DNA from 3 places in the Marinococcus halophilus genome. Region 3 is predicted to be linked to each of the others. Evidence: riboswitches for the same ligand, from Rfam matches in the RefSeq annotation. Region 3 holds a riboswitch; each other region holds the start of a gene.
The links. A riboswitch is a leader RNA that binds a small molecule or an ion and turns the genes downstream of it on or off. The one in region 3 is predicted to bind S-adenosylmethionine.
Positions count from the first base shown of each region.

Region 1 (10,611 bases), 1.2 Mb from region 3:
GCGTGGATTTCCCTGTTCCGTTTGGTCCCATGATTGCGTGAATTTCTCCGCCGTTCATTTCCAGATCGAAACCTTTAATGATTTCAGTACCTTCAATTTCTACGTGCAAATTCTCAATTTTCAAATTCGGCGTTGCCATTTTGCATACCTCCATATTTTGGAATCAAGCGGAAACCGCTGTTTTTTCTCTATTTATTATAATTATTATTTTATAACAAATATAAACTGACTTCAAGCAAACTCGCTTCATCTCCCGATACATTTCATTTTTAAGCTGCTATATGATAATAAAACGCATAGGAAATAAATGAGAATTCCTTGGCTTTATTCTCAATAAAAGCATTCATACAAAAAGGAGGGCGCCTATACAAACATTTGCAGGAACGACCCTCCTTGTTCAATGCTTTCCTTCATTCACCCTTACAGTATACCAAACCTCAGTGAGAAGTAAAAAAAGAAAAACTCTTTCAATGGAGATTCTCTTTTAGTTCTACTTAATACAAAAGACCGGACTTAGTCAACAAGTCCGGCCTGTCCGCTATTATTGCTCGGCAGGAATAACAGCTCCATCGTATTCTTCTTCAATAAATTGCTGTGTTTCTTCCGATTGCAATACCTCCACGAGCGTCTGAATCGTTTCATTATCTTCATCCTCTGCCCTCGCCGCTACCACATTGACATACGGATTGTCTTCCGGGCTTTCAAGCGCAATGGCATCTTCCTGTGGATTCAGGTCGGCATCAATCGCGTAGTTGGAGTTAATAAACACTGCATCCCCCTCGCCATTATTGTACACTTGCGGAAGTGTAGCCGCATCAATGTCCGCCTGGAACTGCAGATTTTTCGGATTTTCAGCAATATCCTCCACAGTTGCTTCCACACCGGCCCCTTCTTCAAGCGTAAGCATGCCTTCCTGTTCAAGCATCTGAAGGATCCGGCCGTGGTCTGCGACCGAGTTGCTCATAATTATTTCAGCCCCATCAGGAAGGGCATCAAGGCTGTCGTATTCCTGGGAATAAACACCGATAGGTTCTATGTGAATACCGCCCATGTTAACAAAATCATAGTTTTCGTTTTCTTCCATTTGATCTTCAAGATACGGAATATGCTGAAAATAGTTTGCATCAATTTCTTCCGAAGCCAACGCTTCGTTTGGAACAATATAGTCGTTGAAGGTTTCAATTTCAAGCTCGATATTTTCTTCTTCAAGCTGATCTTCGGCAAATTCCAGAATTTCGGCATGCGGTACACTCGTAGCCCCTACGGTAAGTGTTTGCGTGTCTTCTCCGGAACCGTCTCCTGATTCTGAATCAGATCCGCATGCTGCAAGTACCGCCGTGGAAAGTAATGAAACTCCAAGTAGTGTTTTCTTCATGAAAAATTCCCCCATTAATATAATATTTATCGTTTATCTATCTGTCTCGTCCAAATATCGCCCACCCACTGTAGAATGAAGACAATAACCAAAATCAGGACTGTAGCAACAAACACCACGTCATTGTTGCTTCGCTGGAACCCTTCCTGATACGCAAGGTTCCCGAGACCGCCCCCGCCTACAACACCGGCCATGGCGGTGTAGCTGACCAGCGTGATGCCTGTCACCGTGATCCCGGAAATTAAGGATGGCAAGGCTTCAGGCAGAAGCACCTTTTGGATGATCTGCCACTGGGTCGCCCCCATTGCCTGCGAAGCTTCAATAACGCCCTTATCTACTTCTCTCAAGCCAATTTCCACCAGACGGGCATAGAAAGGAGCTGCACCGATAATCAGCGCTGGCAGCGCTGCACTCGGCCCGAGCATCGTGCCAATTAAAAAGGTTGTGAATGGAATAAGCAGAATGATTAGAATAATAAACGGAATCGAACGAAAAATATTGACGATCGCCGCTGTCACCGTATGCACCGGCTTGTTTTCCCACATGTTTCCCTTATCCGTTAAATACAGCAGAACGCCTAGTATTGTTCCGAGTAAAAACGTTGCTGCTACCGCGATCAAGCTCATATATACAGTTTCCCACGTAGCAATCCACATATTTTCCCAATTAATTTCTTCCATCCAGGTGCTAAGCATGCTCCATCACCTCCGCTTCTATTTCTTCTTCACGGAGGTAGTCCAGCGCTTTTTCGATTTCCTCATGGCTGCCTTTGATGCGGATGAAAAGAGAGCCATAACTGCCGCGCTGCGTCTGGGAAATTTTTCCCTGAATAATGTTCACATCCACATCAAACTGGCGGATGACTTTGGAAATGAACGGCTGCTCAGCCTTGTTTTCCAAAAACTTCAGCTGTACCACTGCCCCGGTTTCTTCTTCATTAAATACAATTTCCGAGGCATCTTCCTCCGGCTCCGTAATCTGGCGCACGAATTCTTTTGTCATATGCTCCTGGGGCTTTCGGAAGACCTGGAGCACAGGCCCTTCTTCAACGACTCTGCCGTTTTCCATCACTGCCACCCGGTGGCAGATTTTACGGATTACGTGCATTTCGTGCGTGATCAGCACAATGGTTAAACCGAGCTTTTTATTAATATCAGTCAGCAGAGCGAGAATAGAATCCGTTGTTTTTGGATCCAGGGCCGACGTCGCTTCATCGCACAGCAGCACCTTTGGGTTGTTAGCAAGAGCCCTTGCAATGCCAACCCGCTGCTTCTGGCCGCCGCTCAGCTGGGAAGGATAGGAATCTTCCCGGCCTTCAAGGCCGACAAGGTTCACCAGCTCCTGCACCCGTTTGTTTCGTTCCTGCTTTGACTGCTTTGCAATTTCGAGTGGAAACGCAATGTTTTCTGCTACTGTCCGCGACCACAGCAGGTTAAAGTGTTGAAACACCATTCCTATCTCCTGGCGGGCGCTGCGAAGAGACTGCCCTTTTAAGGAGGTAATGCTCTCTCCCTCGATGGTTACTTCACCGCTCGTTGCGGTTTCGAGCTTATTTAACAGCCTTACAAGCGTACTTTTACCTGCGCCGCTGTAGCCGATAATGCCAAAGATCTCTCCTTCATCAATAGAAAGGCTGACGTTATCTACAGCAGTAACGGTTTGTGTTTTTGTCTGAAAGGCCTTGGACAAACCTTTTAATTGAATCATACCGCTCTCTCCTTCATCGTCCTTCTTTATCTTCATTAAAGAGATGTAATTTATCTTCATTAAAGAGATGTAAATAGTAGGTTTTAAATCTTCACAGTTCCGGCAAATGTTCTCTTTCCACCTCGAACCATAAAGAAAAAACCTTTCTGCTCGTGTGCAGAAAGGTTTTTAAGAATCCTTTCCACTCATCTTGCAGACATATGCCTGCAGGAATTGGCACCATGTCTGCTTATGCAGACTGGTTGCCGGGTTTCACAGGGCCAGCCCCTCCACCTCTCTTGATAAGTGAACGATGATTATCCGTTCATATTTGACGATGCTATTGATAATAGCACCTTTTCCTATAAGCGTCAACTGTTGGCGTCGTGCTGAAAAGGGTGAAAACGATCAGTATTAAAGCTCTTCAAAAAAAGAAGCTGCCTGTTTACAGGCCAGCTTCTATGTAAATCAGTATTAATCGTCGCTTACCATGTCCGAATACTGAGCCGGAGACATTAGATCATCCAGTTCGCTTTCATTGGAAGGCTCTACAACGATCATCCAAGCTTTTTCATACGGCGATTCATTAACGAATTCCGGAGAATCATCCAGGTCTTCGTTAATTTCTACGACTTTCCCTGTGACCGGGGCATAAAGCTCCGATACCGTTTTTACAGACTCTACACTTCCAAATGGTTCACCTGCTTCAAGCTCATCCCCAACCTCTGGAAGCTCTACGAATACAATATCGCCAAGCTCTGATTGGGCAAAATCCGTGACCCCAACGCGAAGACGTCCGTCTTCTTTTTTCACCCATTCATGTTCTTCTGAATACAAAAGTTCATCTGGCACACTCATGCATAATCATCCTCCTTCAAATGAATACTAATACGCTTTCCACTTTTCCTCAAAAACTGGTTCCTTAAACCCAAGGGTAACACTCTCGCCATCTGTCACGACAGGTCTTTTTATGAGCATTCCATCAGAGGAGAGCCATTCCAGAATTTCTTCTTCGGACGCTTTCGGCAGACGGCTCTTCAAGTCCATCTCCCTGTACTTTTTTCCGCTTGTGTTAAAAAACTGTTTCCATTCGAGCCCTTCCTGCTCTTTCCACTTCTTTAGTTCTTCCTTAGAAAGCGGATGGTCTACAATATGATACTCGTTAAAAGGGATCTCTTCTTTTTCAAGCCACTTTTTAGCTTTGCGGCATGTATCGCACGGGGGATATCCATAAAAAGTAAGTGCCAATGCCAGGCCTCCTCACACGCTTTCTTTCCTCTAATTGTAGCGGAATCTTTCCAGGTTGGAAAGTTTCATTTTGTTTTTAACTGCCAAGGGAAGCTGTTAAGACCTGTTCGAGTGAACGGCTGAATTCAAAAGCAAGGGAGGTATGCATTTCCTGAAGCTGTTTGGCCTGGCGCGGGAGGATGCCGGCCACGATGACTTTAGTGCCCATCAAGGTGAGCGCTTCAAAGGTTCTGCGCAGTTCCTTCATCCCCTCTTCGTCCACCTCTCCCACCCCGGTAAAATCAAAAATTGTCTTTTCGTACTCCCCCCGGTGCCAGGCATGGACAACTTTTTCTGCGATTAGTGACACTTTCTGCTCGTTAATATCGCCGTGAAGGGGCACGAGGGCCATATCTTTTGTAATTTCAATAAACGGAGCGGACAGGCGGTAATTTTCCTTAATGACGGCTTCCATCGTTTCTTTTTCTTCAAGCAGTTCTGTATTCGTCTCCCGAAGGCGGCCGCGAAGACGTTCGAGCTTGCCTGAGACATTGCTGTAGCTTTGATCCTTTGGCACAAGCAGCACGTGGATGTGCAGATCGTTGCTTTTTTCCGTGTATACATCCATCACAGTGGAGATACGGTCTTCGTCGATAAAAATCAACTCTACGCCATTTTCTTCAGGCGTATCTTGAAACAGCCGTTTTGCCTTTTCCCAGCTTCCTTCATCCAGCCACTCATAAAAATATTCCTTATGGCCAAAACGACTCCGCGCGGAAGAAGACATATAAATGATTTTGTAATGCTTATCTATTTGTACGTAAGGAAGCGGCAGAGCCTCAGGACTGAGATCTGGCATAGGTGCCTCCCTCCTCTTCTCCTTCGATCCAACGCTCGAGCGTACGCAGCCCATCCATCCGGATAACTTCCCCGGAAAATAGTTCACCTACATCGCGTTCTCTTGCCATCTTGCCGCCGAGGAGGACCGCCGGCTTTTCTTTCAGAGCAGTAAAGGCCTCAATGTAGGAAAATAACGAAGGAAGACGATACGAGAGGGCTGCCGACATGGCGACTGCCTGCGGCTGCCATTTTTCTGCAAAAGCGAGCGCCTGCTCAGCTGGCAGATTTGGTCCGAGATACTTCACCGACCAGCCGCGTGCCCGAAAAATGGAGGCCGCCATTCTTAAGCCTAAATAGTGCTGCTCTTCCGCTACACCGAAAAGAAGTGCTTTTGGAGCATCTGGTGAGGGCTGCTTTTCTTCCCTTCGCTCCAGTCGGGAAAGCAGAAAATCACATGTCGCCGTTGCCAGGTGCTCATCTGCGACCGATATTTTATTCTCCTGCCAGAGTTCTCCAACATGATACATAGCAGGTGTCAGCAGATCTTCATAGATCCCGGTTAACGTCATGTGCTTATTTACTTTTTGGATTTCCTGCCAGGCCTCTTCATCGAGTCCATCGAGCATCATGCCTGCCAGATCTTCCGGTCGTATTATCATTAATTGTCACCTTATTTCTGAATGTTTTCTTCAAGCTGCTCAATGCCCTCCGTAAGACATTCCGTAAAAAAGAGCCGCTCCTCTTTAGCCGCATAAAGAGGGAAGATTGCTCTCAAACGCTTATAGTTATCAATAATGATGGCAGTAGATACTCCCCGCTCGTTTAAAACTGACTCCAGCCACGCTGTGTAATCCAGAAAAAAAGAGCGGTCCGAAAGAGCATAGGAGGTTTCAAGATGTTTGAGATGGTGATGATTATCTTCTTCTGTTTTCTCCCTCCCTCTCTCTTTGAACCTGTCCCAAAGCCAGGGATGAGCTTTATATATTTCTTCAGAGACGTGCTGAACAATTTTTTCTTTTTCCTCCGGCGTCATTCTGCCACCACCTGGTACTGGTGAACTTCCGGCACAATGCCTGCAAGCTCCTGATCCGGATAGTTTTTCTCCATTTCATGTATTTCTTTAAATTCTTTACTCCGTACCCAGTTCAAATACATTTCCTTAGATGTCCATACCATGTAGACCGTTAATTCACCGGGCTTTTTTTCATTCTGCAGAAGCTGAAACTTCAGAAACCCTTCTGCCTTGTCCACCCGTCGCGATCTTTTTTCATATATTGCAATAACCTCGGCCGCTTTTTCTTCCGGGACTATAAATGTGGACGTAACAATGTGCATACCAGTGTCCTCCTATATCGACTTTTCAATGCTTAATATTGTATCAATCCTGAAAGGGGAACGCCAATGCCAAATCTCCCGGCACAACAGCAAGTATAAAAGCATATACTAAGTGGTTTGAATATGATGTTATCGCTTAAAAAAATAAAATTTTTTAATATGAGTCCATTACGCATCAAATCCGGCTTAGAACTTTTCCTGCTTATTTAATTATTAAAAATTTTCCGTTTCTAATGTTTATTCCTTTTTAAGCCGGGAATGTGTCTGATTGACTGAGGTTTTAATCCCTTGGTTAAAATATAAAGGAGGTATTTTGAACAATGGCAGTCGATAAATATCCATCCAGACAGGGCGACCATAAGGAAATCATGGACCGGAAGGACCCGGTAGTACACGGGAGCGCCGGATATGATGGCCCGCTGCAGCAGAAGGAACTGGACTTTTACGACGAGAACGGCTACCTCATGCTCCAGAAGCTGTTCACCGACGAGGAAGTCGACATGATGAAGCGCGAGCTCCGGGAGACGATGAAGCGCAACGAAGAGCGCGACGCGCCGGACGTGATCAAGGAGCCGAACAGCAACGAGGTCCGCTCCGTGTTTGAAATCCATAAGGACAGTGGGTTCTTTGAAATGCTCGCCAAAAACGAACGCATCGTCAAAGCCGCCCAGCAGATCCTCGGCAGCCAGGTGTATATGATGCAGTCCCGGATAAACTTTAAGCCAGGCTTTAAGGGTAAGGAGTTCTACTGGCATTCGGATTTTGAAACCTGGCACATGGAAGACGGCATGCCGGACATGCGGGCACTCAGCTGCTCGATCATCCTCACGGACAACTACGAGTTCAACGGCCCGCTCATGCTGATCCCGGGGTCGCAGAAATGGTACGTCTCCTGCCCGGGCACGACGCCGGAGGACAACTTCAAGCAGTCGCTGAAAAAGCAGGAGACCGGCGTGCCGGACAACGAAAGCATGGAATGGCTCACGGAGCAGGCCGGCGGCCAGATTGACCGCGCGACCGGCCCGGCGGGCTCGGTGCTCTTCTTTGACTGCAACACGATGCACGGCTCGGCCGGCAACATCTCGCCGTACCCGCGCAGCAACGTGTTCTTCGTGTTCAACTCGGTGGAAAACAAGCTCGTGGATCCGTTCAGCGGCCAGGAGCCGCGCCCGGAATTTCTGGCCAACCGCCAGGACACTTCCGCGATCCAGCCAAGCTCGGATCGTTTGTCGCACCAAACAACTTCCACTTCTGCAAAATAAGACACACAAAAAGCATCCGGTTTCTATTCCGGATGCTTTTTTCATTATAATGCCGGCCTTCACTCACCGTTTGAATGTCTGATCCTTTTCCTCATTTGATTTCTGTGTCAGCAGTACACTATACAAAATCGCAAAGACCATGCCACTGAAACCAACCATTTGAATGATAACACTTTCGAATCCCTGCAGCTGCAGAGTTCCCGTTAAAAACAGAGCGAGAAACGCAACCAACATTGCCACAGCCCATATAATTGGTTCTTTCAACGTCATCCCTCCATTTTTTCTCTAAATAGAGATAGGTTATCTATATCATAATTGACTTCGCCTATCTTTCCCACCTTCTTGTAAAGTTATCTATCAGACTAATTTTCCTTTTTTTTCAGAAATAACTTTTTTCACTATCGCTGTTACGTTGAAACAATCATCTATTCCTAGTATGATAGTGAATAGTCCTTGTTAGATAGACATTTGTTTATGCAGAAAAAATATTCGTGCTGCGTATGGAGTACGTGAGCCGTCATGCACATTGTTTGCGACAAAACTTCATGAGAGAGGGTCATAGCAATGGGAAAAACAGAAAAAGACTTACGAAACCGCAGTAAAGCCATCAGTGAAGGCGCCAATCGCGCGCCAAACCGGGCGATGCTTCGGGCCGTCGGCTTTACGGACGACGATTTTAAAAAACCAATGATTGGCATTGCAAGCACATGGAGCGAGGTTACTCCGTGCAACGTACATATCGATAACCTTGCACGCCACGCGAAGCAGGGAGCTGCCACCAATGGAGGCGCCCCGCTTATTTTCAACACGATCACCGTTTCTGACGGTATCGCCATGGGGCACGAAGGCATGCATTACTCCCTTCCAAGCCGGGAAATTATTGCTGACTCGATCGAAACTGTAACCAATGCTGAGCGCCTCGACGGCGTCGTGGCTATCGGCGGCTGTGATAAAACAACACCGGGCTGCGTTATCTCTCTAGCCCGGATGAACATCCCTTCCGTGTACGTTTACGGTGGCACCATTCAGCCCGGAAAGTTAAACGGCAAAGACATTGATATTGTTTCGTCCTTCGAGGCTGTCGGCCAGCACCAGACCGGCCAGATCAGCGATGAAGAGCTTCACCAGGTGGAGTGTAATGCATGTCCGGGTGCCGGCGCTTGTGGCGGCATGTATACAGCCAATACGATGGCCGCTGCCGTAGAAGCGCTCGGTATGAGCATTCCGGGCTCCTCCTCCACCCCTGCAATTTACGAATACAAAGAAACCGAGTGCAGGCAGGCTGGGGAATTGACCATCGAGCTGCTTGAAAATAACATTCTTCCGAAAGACATCATGACGAAAAAAGCATTTGAAAACGCCATTACGGTTGTTATGGCCCTTGGCGGATCCACCAATGCGTTTTTGCACCTACTCGCGATCGCCCATTCGGCAGACGTTGATCTGTCTTACGATGATTTTGAACGTGTCCGGCAGAACGTACCTCATATTGCTGACCTAAAACCGAGTGGTAAATACGTGATGCAGGATCTTTACGAAATCGGAGGCGTGCCGGCCGTCATGAAGCTTCTTTACGAGGAAGGGCTTCTGCACGGCGATTGTCTTACCGTAACCAGTAAAACACTTGCAGAAAATCTTGATGCTGTCCCTTCCCTGAAAGAGGGCCAGGAAATTATCCGCCCTGTAGCGGAACCATTTAAAAAGACCGGCCCGCTCGTTGTTTTGAAAGGAAATGTGGCACCGGAAGGCTCCGTTATTAAACTGTCCGGCCAGAAGATCAGCCGATTCGAGGGCACGGTCAAAGTGTTCAACAGTGAAGAATCGGCAACAAAAGCTATCATGGACGGAGAAATCGTCGAAGGCGATGTGCTCGTCATCCGTTATGTTGGTCCGCAGGGCGGCCCGGGCATGCCGGAAATGCTTTCTGTTACTTCGATGATCGTCGGCCGCGGCCTCGGCGGCAAAGTAGCGCTTATGACTGACGGTCGTTTTTCCGGAGGCTCCCATGGTTTTGTTATCGGGCACGTAGCTCCTGAGGCAAGCGTTGGCGGTCCGATCGGGCTGCTTCAAAACGGGGACATCATCTCCATCGATAGCGACACGCAGGAGATCAACCTTCACATTTCCGACGAAGAGTTTGAAAGACGCCGGAACGCCTGGCAGGCTCCGGACCTTCCAGAAAAACGAGGAGCTCTTGCCAAATACGCTAAACTGGTTTCTTCAAGTGCAAAAGGAGCCGTCACAGACGCAGATTTATAAACTCTAAGGGAGCTGCCGTTTCAGGCAGTTCTCTTTCTTTTCAGCTTTATTTTAAGAGCATTTGAGTTTCCCACAATTTATGGTAAATTATGAGGGTACTAACGTTAATACATAGTTACGCACGAAGGGAGTTTCCTATGTCCAAAAAACCAAGGCCGAGTTCGGGCCGTACATTTGCAGCTATTGTAGCCGTTATAGCTGTGATTTTGCTTGCTATTATTCTCGTGGGCAATTTCAGCGGCGGCAGTGATAATTCTGGAGAAAACAGTGGTGAAAACCTGGAAACGAGCGGCCAGCCGCTCAAGGGAGAAGAGGACGCTCCAGTTACAGTCGTCGAGTTTGGTGATTATAAGTGCCCTGCCTGCCAAAACTTTCACGAATCAGTCGTTCCTGAAATTGAATCCCAGTTTGTTGAATCCGGCGATGCTGCTTTTCATTACGTTCACTATCCGTTTTTAAGTGAGGATTCCACAACAGCGGCAGAATTCAGCGAGGCCGTTTACGGCGAACTCGGGGATGAAGCCTTCTGGAACTTCCATGATACGCTGTTTGCCAATCAGCCGCAGAACGAAAGCGGAAACTACTTTGACCAGGAGCGCCTGACGGAGCTGCTTCGGGAGACTGCTT
Region 1 covers NZ_FVZD01000006.1:496,990-507,600, reverse strand. Annotated here, with positions in the region: gene sufC (Fe-S cluster assembly ATPase SufC) at 1-139, opposite strand, end outside; gene B5066_RS08670 (MetQ/NlpA family ABC transporter substrate-binding protein) at 542-1,375, opposite strand; gene B5066_RS08665 (methionine ABC transporter permease) at 1,402-2,070, opposite strand; gene B5066_RS08660 (methionine ABC transporter ATP-binding protein) at 2,063-3,082, opposite strand; SAM riboswitch class I at 3,265-3,370, opposite strand; gene gcvH (glycine cleavage system protein GcvH) at 3,536-3,919, opposite strand; gene B5066_RS08650 (arsenate reductase family protein) at 3,947-4,309, opposite strand; gene B5066_RS08645 (STAS domain-containing protein) at 4,386-5,147, opposite strand; gene B5066_RS08640 (cobalamin B12-binding domain-containing protein) at 5,128-5,787, opposite strand; gene B5066_RS08635 (hypothetical protein) at 5,799-6,161, opposite strand; gene B5066_RS08630 (antibiotic biosynthesis monooxygenase family protein) at 6,158-6,463, opposite strand; gene thpD (ectoine hydroxylase) at 6,784-7,725, shown strand; gene B5066_RS08620 (hypothetical protein) at 7,789-7,989, opposite strand; gene ilvD (dihydroxy-acid dehydratase) at 8,290-9,984, shown strand; gene B5066_RS08610 (DsbA family protein) at 10,122-10,611, shown strand, end outside.
Region 1: it holds a riboswitch for S-adenosylmethionine, as region 3 does, so the genes downstream of both, B5066_RS08660 (methionine ABC transporter ATP-binding protein) here and B5066_RS14470 (methionine biosynthesis PLP-dependent protein) in region 3, are expected to answer to the same signal.

Region 2 (10,611 bases), 1.1 Mb from region 3:
GTTCGAAAGCCATACAGCATTTGAAATTCAAATGTGTCATAAGCTATATTCTGGTCTTCCACAAACAGCTTAACCGCGTTAATAATGCGGTGATCGTGCGTGCCGATAGCGGTAAATCCTTCCTGCAGCAGATGTTTTTGAATCATCAGAAAATAATTGGCGTCAACTTCATGCTTGTCTTTAAAAGCGACCTCTTCTTTTTCCTGGTAAGCCCCTTTTACAATTCGGAGGGGCACCTCTGCGAGACTGTCAAGGTCATCGAGTCCCCGCCTTAAATATCCCTGAAGGACAGTGCCTACATTATCATATTCCTTCCGGAGCGTTTTCAGTACCTTCAGTGTTTTTTCATAACGGGAATAGTCTTCCATATCGATGTTTACGAAATTTTGTTTTTCTTTGGCCGCCTGGAGGATTTCCTTCATATTCTCTACGCAGTAGTCCGTATCTATATCAAGACCGAGCTTCGTTAATTTCACTGTCAGCTCTGACTGTACGTTTTTCGCATGGACACTCTCTATAATCTCGATGGTTTTCTGCTTAGCTTCTTCCACCTCTGATTTTTCTGTTATAAATTCACCAAGATGGTCAATGGTCGCTAACAGCCCCTGCTCGTTCATCGACTGAATGGTCGTTAATGCTTCATCAATATCTTCTCCAGCCACTACTTTTGAAGCTCCGAGGTGAATGCCCCACTTTTTGGCGCCCTTTGTCAGCGTCTTGTTTTGGGAAAGAAATATAAAAAACGAACGTGAAATTGTCATAGGTGCACCCTCCTGATCTTTTCAGTACTACACCTAAGTGTTGCAAAATACGTGCCAATATAGCTGGGCCGTCCCCCTTAGGGTTGACCGTAAAAAAAAGCTTTTATTCATCACAACTGCAAAAAATTTTGCACTATATGCAAAAAATCACAAATGAAATTTACTCATCCGGTACTGCAGACTCTGCCGGCTGATTCCAAGCTCCTTAGCTGCCTGCATTACGTTACCGCCGCTGTGCTGAAGCGCCTCTTTAATTAGCGCAAATTCCATTTCAAGCAGACGTTCCTTTAAAGTTCCTTTGCCGCTGTTTGCCCCGGCTGGACCACTTTTCTCCATCTCTCCTGCTTCCAGAAGGTCTGTCCGTTTACGGAAATGGTCCGGCAGGTGGCTTTCCTCGATCACTTCCTCATCGAGCATCAAATTCATTGCTCCTTCGATGACATGCTCAAGCTCCCGGATGTTTCCCGGCCAGTGGTAAGATTCCAGCCTTGCTTTCACCGATGGGGAGACGCGTCCCACTTCCATTTGAAAGACCCGGTTGTACTTTTCCAGAAAGGTCTCCACCAGCGGTTCAATATCTGTTTTTCTTTCCCGGAGCGCTGGAACATACAGGGTGACGACGCCAATACGGTAAAAAAGATCTTCACGCAGCTCGTTGTTTTGAATAGCTTCTGCCGGCTCTTTGTTCATAGTTGCAATAATACGGACATTGATAGACTGCTCTTTGTGTGACCCTAAGCGTGTCACCTTTTTTTCCTGCAGAACACGCAGCAGCTTTGCCTGCAGGGCCACTGGCAGTGTATTAATTTCATCAAGCAAAAGCGTGCCGCCTTCAGCTTTTTCAAAAAGCCCCGCCCGTTCCGAGGCACCGGTAAATGCCCCTTTTACCGTACCAAACAATATGCCTTCAATTAGCGTTTCCGGAAGCGCCGCGCAGTTTTGTGATACAAACGGCTGCCCGGCCCGCTCACTTTCACTGTGAATACTCTGGGCAAACAGTTCTTTCCCTGTTCCTGTCTCACCTACAATCAATACTGAGGAAGACGTTCTTGTTGCACGTTTGGCGTTCTGAACGACCCCTGTAATTTCAGCAGAACGTCCAATGATTTGGTTAAATGTAAAAAGGCCGCTGTCCGCTTTTTTCTGGTTTTCCCGGACCAGCTTTTCCATACGGGTCACGTCCTTTGCGATCTCCGCCGCTGCCACGATCCGCCCGCCTGAATAAATCGGAAAAATTTCATTAATAGTGGTAATATTTTTTCCCCGGCTGTTTGTATAATGCTGCTTTTTTTCTCTCGTTTCCACTCCTAGTTTGATGGCCTGAAGCAGCCTGCTGTCCTGTTCATGCTCGAAAAGAAAAACATCCATCATGCCTTTGTTGTCAAAGTCTTCATATGTCATGGATTCAATTTCGCGCATTTTATCATTATAAATAATTAAATTTTCATCTACATCAATGACACGAATCCCCTGATCCATTTTCACCATTAAATGATCAAATACATCGTTCAGTTCAGGATAGGATAAAGACTTTGTTCCTTGGTATCCCATAGGCCCACCCTCTTTATAATTTATTCTTGCTTTGATTTTATCATGAAGTGTGGAAGCTTCGTACGTAAATCCCGAAACTTGGGAGTGCAAAATTTTGCACTATATGCTTCTTAATTTTTCTGATTATGGTTCTATCCGGAGAAGTATTCAATTATAATAGATATTTCCGTTGATTTTCAGCATCGTTTTTTCATCATTTTTCTTCTGCCCCGCCTCCCGGCTTTGTTCGTGTCTGCCGAAGTTAAGAATATTGGCACTATTCTTGCAACATATAAAAGTACATTCAAGAGGAGGTGTACTGAATGGAAGGAATAACACTACTCACATGGCTGCTAATATTAATACCTATGCCGCTTACTGTAGTTTTAGCAGCAATCAGTTATGTTAAATCAAAAAAGGAGACCACCTAAATGGATATTTCCGTACCTACAATTGTGACATTTATCGTTTACCTTGCTGTAATGCTTGGTATTGGTTTTTTATTCTACAAGCTGACCAATAACCTTTCGGATTACGTTTTAGGCGGACGTAAATTAAACGGCCCTGTGGCTGCACTCAGTGCCGGAGCGTCCGATATGAGCAGCTGGCTTCTGCTCGGCCTGCCCGGTGCCATGTATCTGGGCGGGATGAGTGAAATATGGCTGCCTATCGGCCTTACCATTGGCGCTTATTTAAACTGGCAGTTTCAGGCGAGACGACTGCGCAGATACACAATCATCGCCAATGATTCGATTACGATACCCGATTTTCTAGAAAACCGGTTCCATGATAAAACCAAAGCACTGCGTATCGTTTCGGCATTATTTATACTTATTTTCTTTACCGTTTATACTTCCTCCGGCCTGGTCGGCGGCGCCACTCTGTTCGTCAGCTCTTTCGGTCTTTCCTACCAGGCAGCTCTTTGGATCGGCGGCGCTGTTATTATTACCTATACATTCCTTGGCGGCTTTATGGCCGTCAGCTGGACGGACTTTCTTCAGGGGACTCTTATGTTTTTGGCTCTCGTCGCTGTTCCGATCGCCGCCGTCATTGAAATTGGCGGCTGGGAGAATTCTGTTCAGACTGCAGCCTCCATTAATCCGGAGGCGTTAAGTGCGTTTACGAATGTGAGCGTTATTTCAGTCGTTTCCCTGCTCGCCTGGGGGCTTGGCTATTTTGGGCAGCCGCATATTATTACGAGGTTTATGGCGATCCGTTCCGAAAAAGAAATTCCAATGGCCCGGCTGGTAGGTATGAGCTGGATGGTTATTTCTCTTCTCGGTGCTATTTTCACAGGGTTTATCGGCATTGCTTACTTTTCAGGGGACGCCCAGCTCGGGGAAGGCAACCAGGAGACAGTGTTTATACTGTTTACCCAGGTACTGTTTAACCCATGGGTTTCCGGGGTACTGCTCGCTGCGATACTTGCTGCTATTATGAGCACGGTGGACTCCCAGCTGCTCGTATCTTCAAGTGCCCTCGCGGAGGACTTTTATAAAGGCCTGCTCCGGCCGCATGCCTCTGACCGGGAGCTTGTCTGGGTGGGAAGATTCGGCGTTATTGCCATCGCTCTCGTTGCTCTGCTGCTTGCCTCCACTCCCGGCAGCACGGTGCTTGAACTCGTGAGTTATGCCTGGGCCGGATTTGGTGCTGTGTTCGGGCCTGCGATGCTTTTCTCCCTTTTCTGGCGCCGTACGAGCAAGTGGGGAATTCTTGCCGGCATGATTGCCGGCGGGGCAACTGTGATCATCTGGGTCCAGCTTACCGGCGGCCTGTTTGATCTATACGAGATCGTACCGGGCTTTTTGATCAATGTTCTAATCATCATTGCAGTCAGCCTGCTCGGACCGAAGCCTTCAGACAAAATTAAAACTGAATTTGATTCTGTCAGCACGTATAAGGAAAAAAGCTGAAAAACTAAAAAATACCCGCTTCCTGAATAAAACAGGAGCGGGTATTTTTGCAGTTATTGTTGTTTTTCAGTGAACGCCTGTTCCTGAAGCGCTGCTGCTTTATCCGTGCGTTCCCACGGAAGGTCAACATCATGGCGTCCAAAGTGACCGTAAGCAGCTGTCTGCCTGTAAATCGGCCGGCGGAGATTGAGCATTTTGATAATGCCGGCCGGGCGCAGATCAAAATGCTCATTAGCGAGCTTTACGAGCACCTCTTCTGAGACTTTCCCTGTACCGAATGTGGCAATCGAAATGGAAACCGGCTGCGCCACGCCGATTGCATACGCAAGCTGAACCTCACATTTATCTGCAAGTCCTGCTGCAATAATGTTTTTTGCTACATAGCGCGCGGCATATGAAGCGGACCGGTCGACCTTTGTCGGGTCTTTGCCGGAAAACGCCCCGCCGCCGTGACGGGCATAGCCGCCATACGTATCAACGATAATTTTCCGTCCGGTAAGTCCGGCGTCCCCCTGCGGTCCGCCAATGACAAAACGGCCGGTTGGATTGATGAAATAATTGGTTTCAGCATCCAAAAGCTCTGCCGGCACGACCGGCTCGATAACGTATTTATGCATATCCTCTTCAATCTGGGCTAGCGTTACCTCATCGGAATGCTGGGTGGAAATAACGATCGTTTCCACCCGAAGCGGTTTCCCGTCGTCTCCATATTCCACCGTTACTTGCGTCTTTCCGTCGGGACGCAGATACGAAAGATTACCATCTTTGCGAACTTTCGTTAACTGGCGTGCCAGCTTATGCGCAAGAGAAATCGGCAGGGGCATAAGCTCATCGGTTTCATTATCTGCATACCCAAACATCAAACCCTGGTCCCCCGCTCCGATTGATTCCAATTCGTCCTCGGTCATCGAGCCTTCACGAGTTTCAAGCGCTTCATCAACGCCCTGGGCAATGTCGGCTGACTGTTCATCTATTGACGTCAAAACTGAGCATGTTTCGTAATCAAAGCCGTATTTCGCCCGGGTATAGCCAATATCTTTCAAAGTTTCCCGGGCAATTTTGGGAATATCCACGTATGTAGATGTCGATATTTCACCTGCTACTAACACGAGCCCCGTGTTCACTACTGTTTCCGCTGCCACACGGGCATTCGGATCATCCTTTAAAATTGCATCTAAAATCGCATCGGAAATCTGGTCACATACTTTGTCCGGGTGTCCTTCTGTAACAGATTCCGACGTAAATAAACGTCGTCCAATTGTAGACACGCTGCTGCCTCCTTTTTAACTGCCTGCTACGGGTGTACTCTCCTATTCTCGGGGTAGACGAAAAGAAAACGGCAGTAGGCCGTTGTGTACAAGAAAAGCCCCTTGTCCCAAAAAAATTGAGGGAAAAGGAGCTGTCAGTTCAGCTTTTTCGCCTCTTATCTTTCAAGGCGCCTATCCGCCTCTCCAGGTTAGCACCTTTCCGTTCCCGGATGGTTGCTGGGCTTCTCAGGGACTGTCCCTCCACCTGCTCAGGATAAGAGTATCCGTTCGTACAAAATCGTAACGCAAACCCTATTTGATGTCAAACTTAGTGCCCTTCCCGCTGGCAGGTGCTGCTATCACAAAGGAAATGAAACCACTGGTACCGGTTTGTTGATACCGTGTGGTACAGCTTCCGGCCAAGCGCCTCTACTCCCGGCAGCAGAAACACTGCCTTTAACGGCTTTAATGCTGGAATAGTATAGCACAATTTTTTCACAGTAAAATATCCGGCATACACATACGTGCCATCTTCTACACTATGCATCTGCTCTTCAAGCGGCTCTCCTTTGAGCATCGGGTATTTTTCGAATAAATCCTCATCATATATAGATTTCCAATCTACTGTATCCGTTTTATCTATAGCTGAAAGATAAGTATGGAACCTGGTGCATAACGGACAGTCGCTATCGTAAAACACAATAAATTCCGATTGTTGTTCCATAATTTTCCCCTTTCCTTGCTTTCTTACGTCTTTTCCCTCTAAACACTGAAAATATTCATGAACTTTTTGCACAATAAGTATGTACTATTTAATTAATTGTGTTACACTATTTTATATTATATCCATCATTAATGATGAATAAATCCAACTTCCCCCCTCATTAAAGGAGTGATTGTTTATGAAGCCACCGTTCGCTTCCAAACCTGAAACGAATCTATTGAATGAAGCGCACGTCCAATGGAACCTCTCTGTCCCTGCGCTTGTGAAGCGCTCGCTGGCACTGCAGGAGGGGTCACTCACAGCTGAAGGCGCTCTTGCTGTGAAAACAGGCAAATATACCGGCCGCTCGCCAAAAGATAAGTATATTGTCGACGAGCCCGGCAGTTCTCCTTCTATTGACTGGGGAAATGTAAACAGGCCAATGTCCGAAGAAGTATTTAAACAACTTTACAACAAAGTGATGGCTCATTTAAACAATCAGAATGAAGTCTTCGCAAGTGATGCCCTTGCAGGTGCTGATCCAGACTATCAGCTTCCCGTCCAGGTCATTACCTCCTATGCCTGGCACCAATTGTTCGCACGGCAGCTGTTCATTCGCCCTGATGGAAGGGAAACCCCTTCCACTCCACCCTTCACGCTTATAGCTGCACCAGAATGCAAAGCAGATCCGGAGGTTGACGGCACCTTATCGGAAACATTTATCGTCATCAGCTTTGCAAGACGCATAATTTTGATTGGTGGAACAGAATACGCCGGTGAAATGAAAAAATCAATCTTTTCTGTCATGAACTACCTGCTCCCTGAACAGGGCGTGCTTCCAATGCACTGCTCGGCAAATATAGGGAGCGACGGAAAAAGTGCACTGTTTTTCGGGCTTTCCGGCACCGGGAAAACGACGCTTTCTGCTGATTCTTCCCGGCTCCTGGTTGGCGACGATGAACACGGCTGGTCCGAAAACGGTATTTTTAATATTGAAGGCGGATGCTATGCAAAATGTTCGAACCTGTCCAGACAAAAAGAACCTCAGATCTGGAACGCTATCCGTTTTGGGGCCGTACTTGAAAACGTCGGCCTGGACGATGCCAGTGGGAAAGTCGACTACACTGACACGCATATTACCGAAAACACCCGGGCGGCTTATCCCATTGAACACGTCGAGGGAATTGTACCTTCTGGCACAGCCGGACATCCGTCAGCAATTATTTTTTTAACTGCAGATGCCTTCGGCGTTCTTCCGCCGATCAGCCGGCTGACGAAGGAACAGGCCATGTATCATTTTCTCAGCGGCTACACAAGCAAACTAGCCGGAACGGAAAGAGGCATCACTTCTCCAGAAGCTACATTTTCCACCTGCTTCGGAGCACCGTTTCTACCACGCCAGGCTTCTGTATATGCAGAGATGCTCGGGGAAAAAATTGATGCACACAATGTGCCTGTTTTTCTGGTGAATACCGGTTGGAGCGGCGGCGGCTACGGTGTCGGCAGCCGTATGGATCTTTCGTACACCCGTGCTATGGTGCAGGCAGCTCTAAGCGGCGAACTCACCAACGCAGCCACTGTGGAGGATCCTATATTTGGGCTCCATATTCCGGAATCCTGCCCTGGCGTTCCAGAAGATATGCTCCAGCCGAAGAAAATGTGGGCAGAAGCCGGAGAGTACGAGGTCCAGGCCCGTATGCTCGCCCGCAAGTTTGCAGAAAATTTTAAGCGGTTTTACGATGTGCCCGGCGAGATCTCAAAAGCCGGACCGACGCAGCTGTAGACGGAATTCTCCGCATAGCCATAAGCCGCATCCACTATGATAAAAAGGAACCGGTATCTGTATAGTCACAGACGCCGGTTCCTTTCATTTTAAGGTAATATATCCTGCCTCCTCGGCATATTTAACCGAACGGGGAAGTACTTCGTCTTTCATAATAAAGCTGTAGCCGGGATGTTCACGGATATTGCTTGGAAGTGTTTCTATCAGCACCGGACCATCCGTTTCCATATAATCCTCGTGAGAAACCAGCGAATCTACAACCGCGATGTATATATTTTTTATTACATCTTCACTCCGGCCCACTACCTTATACTGGCCAAGAGAGCGTATGACTTCAATGCGGCCGCCGGTTTCCTCATCAACTTCCCGTACAGCTGCTTCTTCAGGTGTTTCTCCCTCTTCGATTTTCCCGCCCGGAAACTCCAGCCCCCGTTGGGAGTGACGGGTCAGGAGCCACCTGCCGGCATACAGGCATATCACCCATACATGTCCCGGCTTGTCTGAAAACGGGAAGCCATTTAACGACAATTCTACTTCGTTATTGTAGTAGTCCCGGAATTTGTAGCAGGTTGTCATATGCCCTGATCCTCACACATACGTATCACTCCACTTCTCTCATCTCTCCGGGGAATTATTTTTCCTGGCGGCTGTATAACCGTGCGGCCATCGCCTTGGACCAGGAGCGCTGATCGTTCTTCCGCTCGTGAAACTCCTCCAAAAGCTGATCGCCTTCATATCCTTCGGTAATCAGCTCCTGTAATATCAATTCGGTGATATTTTCATCTTTTCCAGCCATGTACGCCTGGATTAACACACCAAGAGAGTGTTCCAGGCGCGTGGTTTTTTTCACAACTCCTCTCAGAAGAGCTGGAGCATTATCAGGATGGGTGATCACTGCTTCCATCAGCATTTCTTCTTCATGCTTTTCCCACTCATGAATAATACCTTCATATTCTGTAGGTATGACCGCATCGAGCAGCCAGGACTTATCAGGTTCTTCCCGATTGATGATGAGGCCTTCCTTCATTTTTATCTCATGCATTTCAATCACGTCCCCGTCTTTTTCAAACAGGCTGAGGCGCATAAGGCGGAACGTCTTCATGATTTACGGCCGGCAAGTTGAATGGTGCGTTCATACGCTTCTTTTAGACGGCGCACGCCCTCATCGATATGCGAGCGGGGGCAGGCGACGTTAATGCGGACAAATCCAGCGCCTTCCTCCCCAAAGATATGCCCGTCGCTCAATGCTACGCCTGCTTCTTTACGCAGCCATTCTTCCAATTCTTTTTTATCCATGCCAAGCTCCCTAAGATCAATCCATACAAGATACGTTCCTTCCGGCTTAATAACATGTGCTTCCGGAACAGCCGATTCCAGTTGTTCCTTTAAGTAATCGACGTTTTCCCGCAGGTGCACGAGCAGTTCTTCCAGCCATTCGGAGCCATGACGGTAGGCAGCTTCTGCAGCAACTGTGGCAAAAGGGTTGTCAATTCCAACAAAATTGCGCTGCAGATGGGCTTCATATGCTTTCTGCGAAGCTTTTTTCTCAAAAACTACGTAAGACAATTGCAAAGCTGCAAGATTGAATGTTTTGCTCGGCGCCATGCAGGTAATGGTTTCAACATCATAGCCATCCGCCGCTTTCGAAAATGGCACGTGTTCACCGGACAAGATAAGGTCAGCGTGAATTTCATCGGAGACTACCAGAACGTTGTATTTTTCTGCAAGAGCGGCAATCTGCTGCAGTTCTTCTTCAGTCCACACCCGGCCGATAGGGTTATGGGGACTGCATAAAAGAAGCATTTTCGCTCCGGCCTTCATCTGTTCTTCAAGGTTTTTTGCATCGATAGTAAACCCTTCGTCTGTTTCTTTCAGCGGATTCTTGTACAGCTTGCGTTCATTATTATTCACAAGCGCATAGAATGGATAGTAAACCGGCGTCTGCAGAATGACTCCATCGCCTTTTTCAGTAAATGTTTGAATCAGGTGACTGATCGCCGGCACAACGCCTGGGGTAAAGACAAGCTGCTCATTGCCCACATCCCATCCATGGCGCGTGCGGATCCATTCAGTAGTGGCATCTTTCAATGATTCCGGACGACGGTGATAACCGAAAATTCCGTGATCCAGCACCTCCTGCATTGCATCAAGGACAGGCTGCGGAGCCTGAAAGTCCATATCCGCCACCCACATTGGCCAAAGCTCCGAGGAACCGTAGCGCTCAGCGGCGAAATCCCATTTCATTGAATTTGTATTTTTCCGGTTTAATACTTTGTTAAAATCCATGCTAAAAAAGCCTCCTCGTTTCATCTTCCCATGTCTATTCCGTTCTTTATTTTATCACTTTCCTTTTAGTAAGACGAATCCAAACGGCTTTTAACCGATAAATCGTTTTGTATTAACCACTGATTCCCTCCAGTAATCCGAAAAATCAGTATAACCTACACCATCAGATTCTGTGGCGTGAAACAGTGTGTCATTAGAAATATACATGCTTACATGGTTGATACTGCCGTCTCCAGTCGTGTCGAAGAAAATGAGGTCTCCCCGTTTCCAGTTTTCTTCAGCAACATTTCGGCCTTCCTGCGCCTGATCCTCCGACACCCTCGGAAGATCAATATTTTCTTCAGCATATATCCGCTGGGTAAAGGATGAGCAGTCGAAATACTCGGTC
Region 2 covers NZ_FVZD01000006.1:598,599-609,209, reverse strand. Annotated here, with positions in the region: gene B5066_RS09255 (proline dehydrogenase family protein) at 1-761, opposite strand, end outside; gene B5066_RS09250 (sigma-54 interaction domain-containing protein) at 909-2,312, opposite strand; gene putP (sodium/proline symporter PutP) at 2,723-4,204, shown strand; gene metK (methionine adenosyltransferase) at 4,258-5,472, opposite strand; SAM riboswitch class I at 5,625-5,732, opposite strand; gene B5066_RS09235 (thiol-disulfide oxidoreductase DCC family protein) at 5,780-6,175, opposite strand; gene pckA (phosphoenolpyruvate carboxykinase (ATP)) at 6,354-7,937, shown strand; gene ytkD (RNA deprotection pyrophosphohydrolase) at 8,022-8,513, opposite strand; gene B5066_RS09220 (YwpF family protein) at 8,569-9,039, opposite strand; gene B5066_RS09215 (MalY/PatB family protein) at 9,036-10,223, opposite strand; gene B5066_RS09210 (C40 family peptidase) at 10,314-10,611, opposite strand, start outside.
Region 2: it holds a riboswitch for S-adenosylmethionine, as region 3 does, so the genes downstream of both, metK (methionine adenosyltransferase) here and B5066_RS14470 (methionine biosynthesis PLP-dependent protein) in region 3, are expected to answer to the same signal.

Region 3 (10,611 bases):
GCATCGCCCGGAGGACACTGTATTTTTCTGCTTTTTCATACACTTTTCCCCGCCGGCGCATACCCGCTGTATCAATAATGCTGTATTTTTGATCGTCTTTTTCAAACTCTGTATCCACCGCATCTCTCGTCGTACCAGGGATATCGCTCACAATTACCCGTTCTTCGCCCAGCACTGCATTCACGAGAGAGGATTTACCAACATTTGGCTGGCCAATGACAGCCATATGAATCGTGTCATCGTCCTTTTCTTCTTCTTCCTCCACAGGAAAACGTTCGAGTACTTCATCAAGCAGATCTCCGAGGCCGAGGCCATGGGAGCCTGAAATCGGAAATACTTCTCCAAGACCAAGCGAATAGAATTCGTACATCTGCTCCCGCATTTCATAATTGTCTATTTTATTCACAGCCGTGATGACTGGTTTCTTAGACCGAAGCAGAATATCTGCCACTTCTTCATCAGAAGCCGTAATACCATCCCGGCCATTCACGATAAAAATAATGACGTCTGCTTCATCAATGGCAAGCTTTGCCTGTTCCCGGATTTGCGTGAGCAGTGGTTCATCGTTTAGTTCAATGCCTCCGGTGTCAATTACGTGAAAGAAGCGGTGAAGCCATTCGCCCTCTCCGTAAAGTCTATCTCTTGTAATCCCAGGCTCGTCTTCGACGATAGCCATTCGTTCTCCGATAATGCGGTTAAATATTGTTGATTTGCCGACATTTGGCCTGCCGACAATGGCAACTGTAGGTTTTACCATCATTTTGATTCCTTTCTGTCTCTAAATCTATCTTCATTATCATAACACGAAACAGAACCGTTCCTCGCCCCCAAATTTGCATCAAGCCTTAAAACAAGGAAAGAACCAGGCACGTTTGTTGCGCCTGGTTGCTTTTCTGCCTTTATATTGAACGCCGGCTGTAGACAGTCGTGTCAATTCCGCGTTCTTTCAGCCAGTAGGCTGTCTCTCCGCGCAGGACTACCGGAGCTCTTTTCAGCTCCTCAATATTTTGTGCTCCCACCGCCGTCATCACTATTTTCAGTTCTTCCTGGGTCTGGCGAAGAAAAGCAGCGGCTCCATCCGCTCCGTGATTTTTAGCTTCCCGCAGAACCGCCCCTGCCATACCGCTTGCACTGCCTCCAAGGGCGATAATTTTTGCGATGTCCAGACCGTGCCGCACTCCGCCTGAGCCGATCACGCTTCCGGGGTGCCAAGCATGCACTGTTTCAGCAATGGCAGCTGCTGTCGGTATGCCCCATTGATCGAAAAAAGCAAATGGCTGGTTTCTCCTTTTATTTTCAATCATGGAAAAGTTAGTGCCTCCACTGCCTCCCGCATCAATGATGACCACTCCGGAACTACGCAGTTTGGCTGCTGTTTCAAAGGAGATACCAAATCCTACTTCTTTTACAATAACCGGTACAGAAAGACCTTCAGCAATACGCTTAATCCGCTCCAGGGCTCCCTGAAAATCCCTGTCTCCTTCCGGCATAACAAGTTCCTGAATAACGTTTAAATGAATCTGAAGGGCATCCGCCTGAATCATTTCTACTGCCTGCGCAGCCTGCTCCACGCTAACTTCACTTCCTGTATTGGCAAAAATAACGCCATCAGGGTTTTTTTCGCGGACGATTTTGTATGTATAGGATTCCTGTTCGTTTTTGATCGCCGATGTTTGAGACCCGACTGCCATAGCAACGCCGGTTGCTGCTGCAGCTTCTGCCAGTGACGCATTAACAGCGGCTGTTTCATCGCCGCCGCCACCTGTCATTGCATTAATAAGAATCGGCGAACTTAAGGAAAGTCCGCCGATTTCTACTGATGCATCTGTATAAAGAGAAGCTGAGTCAGGCAGACTCTGATGGACAAATTGAATGTCATCTAAACTGCTTTCGGCTGAAAAACCTGTGGATAAAGCATATTCAATGTGATCCTGTTTCCGCCTAGCCCGCGACACAAGCAAATCTCCTTACTTTTTATATTTTTTCAACTGATCGCCGACCATATCTCCGAGGGAGAAGCCAGCATGATCTTCTTCCGGTGCTTCGTATTCGCTTTGAACTTTCGAATCACTGGTCTCGGCGCTCTCAAGCTCTCTGATGCTTAACGAAATACGGTGCTCGGCAGGGTTAATATCAAGCACTTTAGCCGTTACTGCCTGACCTTCTTCAAGCACCTCTCCCGGCGTTCCGATGTGACGGTTCGCGATTTGGGAAATGTGGACAAGGCCTTCTACTCCGGGAGCCACTTCAACGAATGCGCCGAAGCTGACAAGCCGTTTTACATGACCGTCGATAACATCGCCGGCTTCAATTTGTCCTTCAATAGTTGTCCACGGTCCAGGGAGGGTATCTTTAATCGACAGAGATACTCTTTCGCTGTCCGGATCAACAGCCAAGATTTTTACTTCAATCTCATCGCCTTCGTTAACGACTTCTCCTGGTGATTCCACACGGTGATGGGCCATCTGCGAAATGTGGACAAGACCGTCGACACCGCCGACATCCACAAATGCACCAAAGTTAGTCAGGCGCTGCACTGTTCCTTTCACCGTATCTCCTACATTCAAGTTTTCAAGTACTTCTTTCTTCTTCACTTCGGCCTCCTCGTCCAGAACGGCACGCTGCGATAAAATCAGCTTGTTTTCTTCCGGATCTATTTCTGCAATTTTTAGTCTTAATGTTTTTCCCTGATAATCTGAAAAGTCTTCCACATAGTATCTTTCCACGAGCGAAGCCGGGATAAAGCCACGCACGCCTAAATCGACGACAAGCCCGCCTTTGACAATTTCAGCCACCTGGGCTTCAATGACATCGCCGGATTCATATTTTTCCTGAAGCTCGCCCCAGGATTTATCAGCAAGTGCTGCCCGGCGGGAGAGAACCAGCTCATCATCTTCCATTTTTGTCACTTTGAATTCGAGCTGATCTCCTTCCTTAAGCACATCGTCTACTTTCTCTACATGCAGGCTGGAAAGTTCACTGATCGGAATAACCGCATCAACTTTGTATCCTGCATCTGCATACGCTTGCTTTTCTTCTACTTTTGTTACTGTGGCAGTGATAATATCTCCCACGTTAAACTCTTTCATTCCTTCTAGTTCATTGTTCATTTCATCTGCCATTGACCATTGCCTCCTTCAGTGTCCTAAAATCCTGTCTATGGGGTTTTGGGGATTTCAAGGAAATTAACCGGTCTTCGCCTGCTGATGAACGGCTTTAATTTCTTCCATGATTACTTCGGTTGCTTCTTCAGCTTTCGCTTTATTCGTCCGAAGGTCCTGCATGGGTACCGGCCGGCCTATCACTACGTTCACACGCCTAAACAAACCGCAGCGGCCGCTGATGGCTACTGGAACTACTGCCGCGTCTGAACGGAGGGCGAAAAAACCGGCGCCGGTTAATCCTTTTCCTATTTCCCCGCTTTTACTCCTAGTACCCTCAGGAAAAAGACATAAAACCTGTCCCTCGTTTAAAAATTGAATTCCCTGTTTTAATGACTTTCGGTCTACCACGCCTCTGCGGACGGGAAAGGCTCCGACAAAATACATAATAAAACCGAGAACTTTTTTATTAAACAGTTCGCTTTTAGCCATAAAGTGCACTTTTCTGCGAATATGGGTGGCGAGCAGAGGCGGATCAAAGTTGCTAATGTGATTCGAACAAAGCAGGACGGGACCTTCCTTTGGGATATTTTCTCTTCCGGTGACCCGGACCCGCATAAGAATAACCGCAAGGAAGTAGGCAGAATACTTTACGATATTATACATCATGTGACTGATTCACCTTCTCCTCCGCGAGCGCCGTGATTTTACTGATAACCTCGGGTACAGTCAGCACCGTTGTATCAATTTCCACAGCATCCGCTGCTTTTTTTAACGGTGAATGCTCTCTGGCTTTATCAAGCTCATCCCGGTGAATGATTGCTTCATAAATTTCTTCGTAATCTGCCGGTTTTCCGCGCTCCTGCATCTCCTTGTACCTGCGCAGTGCACGTTCCTGTACAGAGGCGATTAAAAATATTTTCAATTCCGCATCCGGAAGGATAGTCGTGCCGATGTCCCGTCCGTCAAGTACCGCGCTTTTTTCTGCTGCAAGCCGCCGCTGCTTAACAGCCATTTCTTCGCGTACTCCAAGATGAGCCGCAGTTAGAGAGACCACGCTGTCAACTTCGCTCGTGCGAATAGCCTCCGATACGTTTTCCTCGTCCAAGTAAACTTCACTTACCTTCGGATTACCGACGAGACGGATGCTTGTGCTTTTTAACAGCTCCGTCATTTTTTCGCCGTCATCAAGCGGCGTGCCCGTCCGCAGCGCCTTTAATGAGAGCGCCCGGTACATCGCCCCTGTATCGATGTATGTATAATCAAGCTGTACGGCACATCCTTTCGATACAGTGCTCTTTCCAGCACCGGCCGGCCCGTCGATTGCAATATTGATTTTCCTCATCCTCCTGCACCCCGCCCATTAGATTGTTGAACATGTAGCCTTTGCCCATCATTTTCAAAACTAACATATTTCGCACGGTTTGCATATATTGTTCCGCCTGAACTTTTTATTTTCTCCTATTCAAAAGAGACAGTAAAAAGACCGCTTCTGCGGCCTTTAGTTTCTTAACTCCTTACTCGTTTTTCCTGATTCGCTGCTGCACGCTGCCGCTCAAAGCAGTACCTGATCACTGCCTGGCGCTCTTTTTCAGTAATCTCCAAAAACTCCATGCTTGCCCGCTTTGGCCTCCGCTCTTCTTTTTCAAGTACTCTTCTTACTGCAGCGGAACACTGCAAATATTGCATTGAGCCATCTTCCATCGGGAAAGCCAGCGTGATTTGTACGTGCTCCTCTTCCATCAGTTTTGCTTTTGGCGGCACAATGAGCATGCATCCACCACCGCTCACATTTACCGTCACAGTTGTAAACGGCCGGGAAGATCCGTGGACAGCTGCATTAACGCTCGTGTCGACACGTACATAGTTTCTGCGCTGGACACGCTGCCATTCTTTTTTTTCTGGACGTTTAATGATTAATGCCGGTATTTGCCCCTTTAGCCGGGAAAGGACCGTTGAACGGAATGAATAAACAGCACTGTCTTCTCCAACATACCAAACATGCACTGCTCTGCCTGCCTGAAAAGAAATGCTTTTCCCGGTTTCCTGGTCCGCGGGCAAAGCAATTGTAAACGTATTTTCATCTGCATCAAGCAGCTGGGATTTGTATTGAACCTTATTGTCATGCGGTTCCTTTGTATTTATGTTTTCATGCAAATGCCAAACGCTTCCAATTTCGTACAATAGCTAAAACCCCTTTTATATTATATGTCGGACGAAAGGAAAAACTGTTAAATTTCTGTAACGCCAGCTTCCGTCTGCTCCCGCACATACCTTGTCAGTTCAGCCGTAATTTCATAGCGCAGAAACGGCGTAATTAAATAAATACCGTTAAAGTACCGGAGTGTTTCATCAATCAGTTCTTTCGCAATAGCGATTCCTTCCCGTTTGGCTGCTTCAGCATCATTCCCGCAGGCTGCCATTCGCTTTCGCGTATCGTCTGTTAACTGAATGCCCGGCACTTCATTGTGAAGAAACTCTGCATTTCCAGCGCTCACTAGAGGCATTATTCCGATAAATACAGGAGCTTCGAGTTCCTTGACCGCTTCGTGAATTGTTTTAATCCGGTTAACATCATAAACGGGCTGACTCATAAAGTAATGCGCCCCCGCATTCACTTTTTTCTCCAGCCGTTTCACGGCTTTATCAATATGAAGCACGTTCGGATTAAACGCTCCCCCAATGGAGAAATTTGTTTTTTCTCCAAGCGACTTTCCGGAAAACAGACGCCCTTCGTTCATTTCCCGGATGAGGGAAATGAGTGAAACAGAGTTGGCGTCATATACAGACTTTGCTCCTGGAAAATCCCCCACCTTGGAAGGATCTCCGGTAATGGCAAGCAGATCCCGCACACCAATGGTATGAAGTCCCAGCAGATGGGACTGCAAACCGATCAGGTTCCGGTCCCGGCAGGCAATATGCAGGAGCGGCCGGGCAGAGCTCTGCTGCTTAAGCATCGCCCCCATCGCCAGGTTGTCGATCCGGGGGGAGGCGAGGGAGTTGTCGGCAAGTGTCACTGCGTCCGCCCCAGCGTCGTGAAGCGCCTGGGAGCCGCGCATAAATTTCCCCGTTTTCAGCTTCTTCGGCGGGTCCAGCTCTACAATAACCGTATTTTCATTTTTTACTTTTTCATGGAGAGGGACAAACTGTTCCTTTTCAGCTGGGGGCTCAGCTGCTGGGGGCTCCACCTTCACTGGAGGCTTAGTTTTTTCCGGCACGTCGTGTTTCACTGCTTCCGCTATCATGCGCACGTGTTCGGGGGTTGTGCCGCAGCAGCCGCCTATCAAACGTACGCCTTGTTCTTTAAAGCGGAATGCCTGTTTATAAAAGTACTCGGGATTGGACTGGTAGACATACCGGCCATCGTACCAGTTTGGCAGACTGGCGTTAGGGTAGGCGGAATAATACGCCTTTCCGGTCAATTCTGCCTGCTCAAGGGATTTCAATATATGATACGGGCCCATACGGCAGTTGAGACCGACCACTGAAGCGCCGGCGTCCTCGAGCCGGCTGAAAGCTTCACTGATCTGCACCCCGCCGTGCATAACGCCAACGTCTCCAAGCGCCACCTGGGCGATAACCGGGATTTCTGCATCCTTACTCTGGATGTAGCGGACAACCTGCAGAAGCTCTGGCAGGTCATAGAACGTTTCAAGCAGCAGGCCGTCCACCGGCTCCGCCAAAAAGACATCCACTTGCTCCTGCAGCGCATTTCTCAAATATTCATCCGAATATTCACTTACCTGGACGCCTTTAATGCCTCCAACTGTAGCAAATACATACGCTGTTTCACCTGCTGCTTTTCTTGCAAGCTGCACGCCGGCACGGTTAATATCCAACACTTTATCTTCAAGCTCATAGCCTTCAAGCTTCACCCGGTTGGCAGCGTAAGTATTCGTTTGAAGGATATCTGCCCCGGCCTCTGCATATTCCCGGTGAGCGCGCTCCACAGTATCTGGACTGGTCAGGTTCATGGCTTCAAACGAACCCTTATAGCCTTTCTGATAAAGATACGTCCCCATTGCCCCGTCGCCGATCAAAATTGAGGAACTGAGTTTTTTGAGTACGTTCATAGCTTTGCCCCTCTCCTGGTTGTTAGTTACAGCGCCCTTAGCGCCTGCTCGAGATCCTCAATTAAATCGTCTTTATCTTCGATGCCGATGCTGAAACGAAGCAGCCGGTTATCTACGCCGTTGTTAACCCTTACTGCCTCTGGCATGTCGGCATGTGTCTGCGTGGCCGGATACGTGATAAAGCTTTCAACTCCGCCCAGGCTTTCTGCGAAAGTAATGATTTTTATATTTCGCAAAAACGAGTCCACCCACTCTTCGTTTTCGAGACGGAAGGAAAGCATGCCTCCCCGTCCGGAGTAAAGCACATCCGTTATCTTTTCATGGCGGCTGAGATACTCTGCGATCGCCTTCCCGTTTTCTGTATGCTGCTTCATGCGGAGCTTTAAGGTTTTCATACCGCGCATGAGCAGCCAGGAATCAAACGGGCTTAAAATTGTCCCCATGCCGTTCTGAAGCGCACCAATTTTTTCGGAGAGCTCGTCCACGTTGGATACAATCAGGCCGGCAATCAGATCATTATGCCCTCCTAAATATTTCGAGGCCGAGTGTACTACAATGTCAGCGCCTTCTTCGATTGGGCGCTGAAGTACCGGGGTATAAAACGTATTGTCTACAATAAGCCAGGCCCCGTGCTTTTTCGCGAGCAGTGACAGTTCCTTCAGATCCGCTTCCTGCATCAGCGGGTTCGTCGGTGTCTCAATAAACAGCGCCTTCGTTTTCCCGGTAATCAGCTGTTCGAATGCTTCAAGATCCCTCGGGTCACCGTATGTAACCGTCACGCCCCAGCGCCGCCATCCTTCTTCAAACAGACGGTACGTACCGCCGTAAATATCGCTTGTTGCAATCACTTCATCACCGGTTTCAAAGATCGCAAACAGCGTCTGAATAGCAGCCATCCCCGAGCTGAGAGCAAACCCCTGTTTACCTCCTTCGAGCGCGGCGATACCATTTTCGAGAAGATCTCTCGTCGGGTTCGCCGTCCGGGAATAGTCGTATCCCGTGGACTCTCCAATACCTGTATGTTTATACGCTGTGGAAAAATAAACAGGAGGGTTTATTGCACCGGTCCGCGGGTCGGAATTATTCCCCAGTTGTGCAAGGATGGTTTCTATCTGCAGTTGCTTTGACATGTCACAGCCCTCATTTCTCTAAAATTAATGCATTAAATGTACGAAAAGGCCTTCTTCCGTAGACAGAAGAAGACCTTGGCATGCAATACTTCTTCTCATCTCGCAAGCACAGCTTGCAGGAGTTAGCACCTGACCGCATCTTTTGCAGCTGGTTGCTGAGACTTCCAAGGGCCGATCCCTCCATCTCTCTTGATAAGAAACGTTATATGATTACTTTCCAAAGTACATGAAACGAATCGATATTGCAAGTCACCATTTTACTCCGGCGCAATATCAATATGCAGCTGGCTTTCATTGCCGCAGACACAGCGGCGAAAACCCGTTTCCATTTCCCCGTTGGTGTTCTTTCTGCCACGTAGAATATACTTTTCGCCGCATTTCGGGCAGCGGATAACAACGCGGTAGCGGCGGTCTTCTGACATAGTAGCTTCGTCCTTTCGAGTTGTTATTTCGCATTGGCTTTATTAGCCTTTGACAACGCAAACCACCATAAAAATAGCATGAACGGTATGAGATAATACAGAATATTGGCTAAAGAAGCACTTAATATATAATCATACAGCCCGTGAAAGATAAGCGGAATGGCAAGGGCAAGAAAAAAAGAGAATAACCTCCTGCCATGGCGAGAGGCGCGCTTAGCCGATACCGCATAATATCCCATGATCACCCCGAGGAGCGCATGAACCGTTACAGGCAGAAGAGCTCTTGTAACCGCTGTTTCAATGCCGTTTGCAATTAAGTACAAAATATTTTCGAGCGAAGCAAATCCAAGCGACAGGGAAAGTCCGTATATAACGCCATCATAAGTATTTTTAATCGGAGCAAAACGCAGCACAAATGTATATAAAAGGAAAAATTTAATTCCTTCCTCCAATACAGCGGCCTGAGTGTACTGGGCCGCGAAAAGCGGCATGCCTACTCCTTCTGTTTCGAGCGCGTGCTCGATTACAAGCACTGGAAACACGATCAGCACCCCGATGACAAACGCCCGGATGACCGGCAGCCTCCGCTCCACGTCCGCCCGGCGTTTTAATGTAAAATATAGCAGTAAAGCGACAGCCGGCGCCAGGGCCGCCATAATCAGTGCGATCACCTTTCGTTCTCACCCTCTCTTGTTAAACGTATCGTATCATGCTATGTTCAGATTCGTAAAAGAATAATGACAGTCCAGCAGAGCCGACGAGGAGGAATTGAAATGAAAAAAATACTAGTTATCCATACAGGCGGCACGATCGCCATGACCCAGACAGAAGAAAGCGGCGTCGAGCCAGGGCTTCATAATCCGTTAAGCCAATGGAGCCGCATTGCTAATCAAATTGCTGAAATTGTGACGAGCGATTTTCTACATCTCCCTTCCCCTCACATTACTCCGGAGCATATGCTTTCTTTGCACGAACATATGCTTGAAAAGCTGTCCGAAGATATATATGACGGGGTCGTCATTACTCACGGCACCGATACGCTTGAAGAAACCGCCTACGCACTTGATCTTTTTCATGACAAAGAGCTGCCGGTTGTCGTGACAGGCGCCATGCGTTCGAGTAATGAAATCAGCGCCGACGGTCCGCAAAACTTTCTAGCAGCGGTCCGTACTGCTGCAAGCGATAAAGCCCGCGGCATCGGCGTCCTCGTCGTTTTAAACGAAGAGATCCATTCTGCAAAAAACGTTACAAAAACCCATTCGTCCAACATCGCCACATTTCAGAGTCCGCAATACGGTCCGCTCGGCTTTGTAACGAACAATGAAATATTTATCCATCACTACCCGGCAAGCCGGGAGCATTTTTCACCGGTCCATCTGAACAAGAAGGTGCTCCTCTTAAAAATGGCAGCCGGCATGGATGCAGCTTTACTTTCCCCACTGCTCTACCAGCCTCTTGACGGAATCATTATCGAAGCGTTCGGCCAGGGGAACATTCCTCCAACTGTCGTGCCGCTGCTGGAGGATTCAATAGCCAAACAAGTTCCTGTAGTCCTGGTCTCCCGCTGCCATAGCGGTGTGGTCCAGGCTACCTACAGCTATGAAGGGGGAGGCTATCAGCTGAAGCGAAAGGGCGTTATTTTCACGAACGGTCTTAACGGCCAGAAAGCGCGTCTTAAGCTGCTCGCTGCTCTAGATGACCAACGGTCACTCGAGGAAATACGCGACTGCTTTGAGCATGTCGAATAAGGCGGATTAATTCATACTAAAAAGCCACTGGTTTGTTAAAACAAAGTGGCTTTTTTTCGTGCTATATCCTCCGCTATTTGTTCACCGTGAAAACGGCCGTTTTCAATAAATATTTCATTTGCTTCATCTCCGGCGGC
Region 3 covers NZ_FVZD01000006.1:1,661,218-1,671,828, forward strand. Annotated here, with positions in the region: gene der (ribosome biogenesis GTPase Der) at 1-757, opposite strand, end outside; gene fni (type 2 isopentenyl-diphosphate Delta-isomerase) at 900-1,955, opposite strand; gene rpsA (30S ribosomal protein S1) at 1,968-3,122, opposite strand; gene B5066_RS14450 (lysophospholipid acyltransferase family protein) at 3,186-3,770, opposite strand; gene cmk ((d)CMP kinase) at 3,760-4,446, opposite strand; gene B5066_RS14460 (flagellar brake protein) at 4,611-5,285, opposite strand; gene B5066_RS14465 (bifunctional homocysteine S-methyltransferase/methylenetetrahydrofolate reductase) at 5,333-7,174, opposite strand; gene B5066_RS14470 (methionine biosynthesis PLP-dependent protein) at 7,201-8,304, opposite strand; SAM riboswitch class I at 8,397-8,503, opposite strand; gene B5066_RS16850 (hypothetical protein) at 8,562-8,726, opposite strand; gene prsW (glutamic-type intramembrane protease PrsW) at 8,750-9,397, opposite strand; gene B5066_RS14480 (asparaginase) at 9,500-10,474, shown strand; gene B5066_RS14485 (YpdA family putative bacillithiol disulfide reductase) at 10,510-10,611, opposite strand, start outside.